DNA from 2 places in the Streptococcus urinalis 2285-97 genome. Region 2 is predicted to be linked to the other one. Evidence: predicted binding sites of a transcription regulator. Region 2 holds the regulator's gene; the other holds the start of a gene.
The links. Region 2 encodes NrdR, which represses ribonucleotide reductase genes. Its sites were predicted from a motif close to ACACNATATATNGTGT; they were not measured.

Region 1 (3,434 bases), 360 kb from region 2:
AAATGTTTCATGTCGTTCACGTGCAATTTGATTTGATTCAACAAGTGTCCAATAATTCATTAACATGAAATAAATATTGGTGAATTCAATAGATTCTGGACTTCCATAGTGAATGTGGTTTGTAGCAAGATAAGAGTGTAGTCCCATCGCACCCAAACCAAAGGTATGTGCTTGTTTGTTGCCATTTTTAATGGTTGGAACGGCTTCAATTTGTGATGAGTCTGTTACAAATGTTAAAGCGCGTGTCATGGTTTTAATTGATTTTCCAAAATCTGGAGAAGTCATCATATTAAGAACATTTGTTGAGCCAAGGTTACATGAGATATCAGTACCCATTTCAAGGTATTCTTGAGCATCATTAATTAAACTTGGTTTTTGAACTTGAAGGATTTCAGAACAAAGGTTACTCATGATAATTTTACCATCAACTGGATTAGCACGGTTTGCCGTATCAATATTGATGATATAAGGATAACCTGATTCTTGTTGTAATTTTGAAATTTCAGTTTCTAAATCACGAGCTTTAATTTTTGTTTTTGTAATTTTTGGATTTGCAACTAATTCGTCATATTTTTCAGTAATGTCAATATAGTTGAATGGGACACCATATTCTTTTTCCACATTATATGGACTAAAGAGATACATGTCTTCGTTATTACGTGCTAATTCGTAAAATTTATCCGGTACAGTAATACCAAGTGAAAGTGTTTTAACACGTACTTTTTCATCGGCATTTTCTTTTTTAGTAGAAAGAAAAGCAATAATATCAGGATGGAAGACATTTAGATATACAACCCCAGCACCTTGACGTTGTCCAAGCTGATTAGAATATGAAAAACTATCTTCAAATAATTTCATTACAGGAACAACACCAGATGCAGCACCAGCAAATCCCTTGATAGGAGCGCCAGCTTCACGTAAATTTGAAAGTGTGATTCCAACACCTCCGCCGATACGAGACAATTGGAGAGCTGAATTGATTGAACGACCAATAGAGTTCATATCATCAGTAACTTGAATTAAAAAGCAAGATACCAATTCACCACGACGGCTACGACCAGCATTTAAAAATGAAGGAGTTGCAGGTTGATAACGTTGGTGAATCATTTCCATTGCTAGATCTTCAGCTAAACTTTCGTTACCGTCTGCAAAGTAGAGTGCATTGAACATCACTCTATCTTCAATACTTTCTAAATAGTAATCCCCATCATTAGTTTTGAGAGCATATTGTTGATAAAATTTATATGCTGCCATGAAAGAATTAAATGTAAAATCTTCACCCTTTAGTAGTTGTGCAAGACTTTCAATAAATTCTGGTGTGTATTTTTTTATAAATTCAGATTCAATATAGTCATTTTCAACTAAAAAATTAACTTTTTCAGTAATAGATGAAAATACTTTTGTATTTGGCTCTACATTTTCTTTGAAGAAAGCAGCTAATGCTTCTTTGTCTTTATGTAGAGGAATTTGCCCATTAACTGGACGATTTATTTCATTATTAAGGCGAAAATAAGAAACTTCACCTAGATTTTTAAGACTCATGTTTTCTTCTTCCTTTATTTATTAGCATCCCCACATGCTTGTTAGAAAGGGATATAGTCGTTTTATATTAGATGATTTCTTTTAGTTTAGCTGGTTTAAAGCCAGAAAATACGATATCACCAGCTTCAATAACTGGTGCAGAACTAAATCCTAAACTTTTTACATAGTCAATTTTTTCTGGGTGTTGATCAATATTGATTTCTTCAAATTCAGCACCATTTTGTTCTAAAAATTTCTTTGTCATTTTACATTGCATACAGTTATTCTTTGAAAATACAACAATATTTGCCATTTTTTTATCTCCTTTGTTATTTAAACATGATAATAGAATAACGGAATTTAAATTAAAAATCAAGATGAAAATACTATATCTTGTGTGAAAAGATTTTCACAAACCCTAAATATTGTGTTGAAGCTTGATTTTCTTAGAAAAATCAGTCAATGAGTAATTTGAAGTTTTAAATCTTTTCTTTTTGAGAAAATAAAAATGAAAATAAAGACGAAATATACAGAAGTTTTTTTCACGAAAAAGATTTAATCTTGAAAATAGATAAGCAATATGCTATAATTTGTTCTTGTAAGGGTTACCATGTCGGTTTCCTAATAATACACATTTTAAAAGGAGAATCCTAATATGGCTTCAAAAGATTTTCACATTGTAGCAGAAACTGGTATCCACGCTCGTCCAGCTACATTACTTGTTCAAACAGCTAGCAAATTTGCTTCAGATATTACTCTTGATTACAAAGGTAAAGCAGTTAACCTTAAATCAATCATGGGTGTTATGAGTCTTGGTGTTGGTCAAGGTGCTGATGTTACAATTTCAGCTGAAGGTGCTGATGCTGACGATGCTATTGCAGCTATCGAAGAAACAATGACTAAAGAAGGATTGGCATAATATTATGACAGAAATGCTTAAAGGAATTGCAGCTTCTGATGGTGTTGCTGTTGCTAAAGCATATCTACTCGTTCAACCGGATTTGTCATTTGAGACTGTAACAGTCGAAGATACAAATGCAGAAGAAGCTCGCCTTGATGTTGCATTACAAGCTTCACAAGACGAGCTTTCTGTTATCCGTGCTAAAGCAGTAGAAAGCTTAGGCAAAGAAGCAGCGGCAGTATTTGATGCTCATTTAATGGTTCTCTCTGATCCTGAAATGATCAGCCAAATTAAAGAAACAATCAGAGCAAAACAAATCAATGCAGAAGCTGGACTAAAAGAAGTTACTGACATGTTTATCACTATCTTTGAAGGTATGGAAGATAATCCATACATGCAAGAACGTGCTGCAGATATCAAAGATGTTGCTAAGCGTGTATTAGCACATTTATTAGGTGTTAAGCTTCCGAATCCTGCAACAATTGACGAAGAATCAATCGTAATTGCACATGATTTAACGCCTTCAGATACCGCACAATTGAATAAACAATTTGTTAAAGCTTTTGTGACAAATATCGGAGGACGTACAAGTCATTCAGCTATTATGGCGCGTACTTTAGAAATTGCAGCTGTTTTGGGAACAAATGATGTTACCAGTCGTGTCAAAGATGGTGATTTAATCGCTGTTAATGGTATTACAGGTGAAGTAATTATCAACCCATCTAATGAACAAATTGCAGCATACCAAGAAGCTGGTCAAGCTTATGCAAAACAAAAAGCGGAATGGGCTCTTCTTAAAGATTCAAAAACAGTTACAGCTGATGGCAAACACTTTGAATTGGCTGCCAACATTGGTACGCCTAAAGACGTTGAAGGTGTAAACGACAATGGTGCAGAAGCTGTTGGACTCTACCGTACTGAGTTCCTTTACATGGATTCTCAAGATTTTCCAACTGAAGATGAGCAATACCAAGCTTATAAAGCTGTTCTTGAAGGAATGAATGGTAAACCA
Region 2 (3,434 bases):
ATGTTGGTAATTCTTCTAACATTCGGTGTTGGAGAATGACTTGTAAGACTTCATCTCTAACCCATGATGTTGCCTGTTCAGCTCCGATATCATCTAATATAAGAACTGGAACATCTTTGATATTATCAATTTCTTCTTTAACAGACCCACTTGAAATAGCATTTTTAACATCTATCACAAAACTTGGAAAATGTAATAGAGTCGTTGAAATACCTTTTTTCTCTGATAATTCATGTGCCATAGCAGCCATCAAAAATGATTTGCCAATGCCCATATCGCCGTAAATGTAAAGACCTTTTGTGGTCTTTGGATAATCTACTACAAAATCGATTAGTCTATCAAAAACAGCTTCTCTTCTTTCATCATTTAAGTCGATATCTTCAAACGAAATTGATTTATAAGATTTGGGAAGACTAACAAGATTGATCCGATTTTCAATCGCTTTTTTAGCTTGTGCTTCTTTCAAAGCTTTTGTCTCAAGGTAAGTCACATCTGCATAGCCTTCATTCATGGCCAAGATAGGTTGGTAGCCTTTGGCAATGTAAGAAGAAGATCCTTCTTTCCACTTTTGACGTTCACTCAAAAATTGATTAAACTTTGACAAACTAAGCTCAATTTCTTCAGTTGTTAGATGATGAGACGTAATGAAATCAGAGACTTCTTTATCAGCTAAAATGGCCTCGATAATATCTTGGCGTTTTCCTTGATTATGTGACATTCGCGAAATCGTTTCTCCAATTTTTTTCATCTAATCACCACCTTTCTTAAGTCCTTGTAGACGTTCTAATGAACGACGTCGTTTTTCTTCTAATCTATTTTTGGTATCAGAACTAGTCTGATTTTCATAATTAGCATTGCTCCACGTAGGGACACTTGTTGTCTTCTTACTTGATTGTTTTGACGTTTGTTTTCTTTCTGAAAAAGCTCTTAATTTCAAGACAGCTTCCTCTGCTGTTGTTACATTTTGATAGGAAAAATCATTAGCCATTTTCATCAGATAAGTCTTTTGAAGATTTGCAGAATGTGTTTTATTAATAGTATATAAAACCATCACATTGATAACTTCATCTAAGAAATTCATCTTTGCAAGTTCAACCAAAAGGTCTTTTTCAGTTTTTGTTACTTTTGCTTTTCTTGCTAATTTAATTTTTTCAAGAAAATCAAAACTAGTAGACTGTTTAGCTTCTGAAATGACGATGCGTTCGGCAGAGGTGAATTCTGATGAATCACTTGTTTCTTTTCCAACTAATAATTTTGTTGATAGCCTGTTAACAGCAATTTTATAATTAATAGCTGTTTCTTTTGCTATTTGATAGATATCAAACCAAGTTAGTCCAAATTTTTCAGAAATATTATACAAAGACACAACGTCATTAGTTTCATCTTCAAAACTCAGACCATCTCTCACCATTAAGCGTTTGAAGCTATCAAGATCAAATTGAATTTTTGATTCTATCTTAGGTGTTTGTGACAGTTTTAAATCTCCAAATACATCTGAAAAACGTTTTGAGATATCTCGCGCATTAGCTGGAATCTTGATATCCAATTCTTTTAAGGCAATTTCTCCGATTTTTTGCTCAAGTAGACGTCTATACACAGCATTATTTAAGAAAATTTCATTGCCTAATGTTGGATTCAACTTGATAAGATAAGAATCCTGCGTCTGATATAAAACCATTAAATCCAATGCAGTCAATAAGACTAGCGCTTCTTCAAAACGTCTCATTCCAAACTGGAGATGGTTTAAAACTTCACTAAATTTATGTTTTCGTGTTCCGTCATCGAAAAAGGTAACGAAGTATTGGTATACAGAACTAGCATCATTTCCTAATATGGGAAAATAGAGTTGCATAAAGCTTCGACTATCATAGGGAACGCGATTGTGTTGCAGGTAAGAAAATTCATCAATTGGTTTCATCTGTTACTCTTCTCTTCTTACTGTGAACACGACTAGTGATTTGTTGGAGTAATTCCTCAATCTCATCGACGTCTTTAAAACTTTTATAAACACTAGCAAATCGAACATAGGTAATTTCATCTAAGTCTGCTAACTCATCCATTACCATGTTGCCAATGGTAACACTAGAAACTTCGTTTTCATATTCACTACGTACTTTTTGTTCAATACGTGAAATCAATTTTTCAATATCATCACTTGAAACAGGACGTTTTTGCGCACTCTGAATAACACCATTTAAAATCTTATCTCTTGAAAATTGCTCTCTCGTTCCATCTTTTTTGACAACTAAAAGTGGTAAATCTTCTATTCTTTCAAATGTTGTAAATCGTGCGTGGCATTTTTCACATTCACGGCGGCGTCTGATTGTATTACCATCTTCTGCTTGACGACTATCAACAACACTCGACTTATTATAATTACATTTTGGACAACGCATACAGACACCCCAATTCTATCAAATCTTATTAGTATCTTATTTTATCACATTTCTGACAATAACAAAAGTTACTAAAATCATCATAGACAAGTTTAAATAAAAAATAAGAAGCTAGGAAAACCTAACTTTTTGAGGTGTCATCATCAAAATCAGATATGAGCTTGTCATCTTCTTTATCGAGGGGGATGAGCAGTCTAAATTCTGATCCACTTCCAACTTCACTGAATACCTTTAAATCAATATGATATGCTGTCACAATTTGTTTTAAAAGTGAAAGACCAATGCCTAGACCCGCTTGTGTGCTTTCTCGGCTTCTTGATTTATCAGTACAGTAAAAACGTTCAAAGATATGATTGATATCTTCTTGAGAAATGCCTTCTCCATGATCAATCACACTAACTTTTGCAAAATTCTGATCCCATCTTGATAACTCAACCGTAATGCGTTTGTCTTCATTTGAATATTTTACTGCATTATCAATCAGAATGAGGATGGCTTGTTCAAAATGATTTTTATATATTTTAGCAAAAAGACTTTCTGGAACTTTATTGTTAAAAGTAAAGGTAAAGTCTTCTCTAATAACTTCAAAATTCCCAATAACCGTTTCAATAGATTCGTGGAGTTCAGAGACATCATTTTGATGTGCTTCGAAACTTCCTTGTACGCGAATCATGTCTAACATATCATTAATCATAATTGACATGCGATTGGCTTCATGAGCAGTTGCTGCTAAACTTTCATCTAATATTTCAGGCTCGTTTTTGCCCCAACGTTGTAATAAACCAATATGCCCTTTAATGACAGCAACAGGTGTTCGCAGTTCATGACTAACGTCACTAACAAAGCAAGATTGTAATTTTGTAAAATCCTCAATTCTTTCTAACATTTTATCAAAAATAGTAGATAAATCTTCTATTTCATCTCCAGTCTTGATGTTAGAACGTAAACTTAATTTATCAGGATTTGCAATAATTTGTTTCATTAAGGCATGAAGATCATTGAAGGGTTTTAAAAACTGTCGTGTTGCAATTGATATAA

Region 1: nrdH (glutaredoxin-like protein NrdH) is a predicted target of NrdR. The motif match lies at 1,905-1,920, and genes of this name have one in related genera.

The regions. Positions count from the first base shown of each region.
Region 1 covers NZ_AEUZ02000001.1:642,998-646,431, forward strand. The annotation lists gene nrdE (class 1b ribonucleoside-diphosphate reductase subunit alpha) at 1-1,542, opposite strand, end outside; gene nrdH (glutaredoxin-like protein NrdH) at 1,610-1,834, opposite strand; gene STRUR_RS03240 (phosphocarrier protein HPr) at 2,177-2,440, shown strand; gene ptsP (phosphoenolpyruvate--protein phosphotransferase) at 2,445-3,434, shown strand, end outside.
Region 2 covers NZ_AEUZ02000001.1:279,362-282,795, reverse strand. The annotation lists gene dnaI (primosomal protein DnaI) at 1-748, opposite strand, end outside; gene STRUR_RS01380 (DnaD domain protein) at 749-1,918, opposite strand; gene nrdR (transcriptional regulator NrdR) at 1,905-2,396, opposite strand; gene STRUR_RS01370 (HAMP domain-containing sensor histidine kinase) at 2,518-3,434, opposite strand, start outside.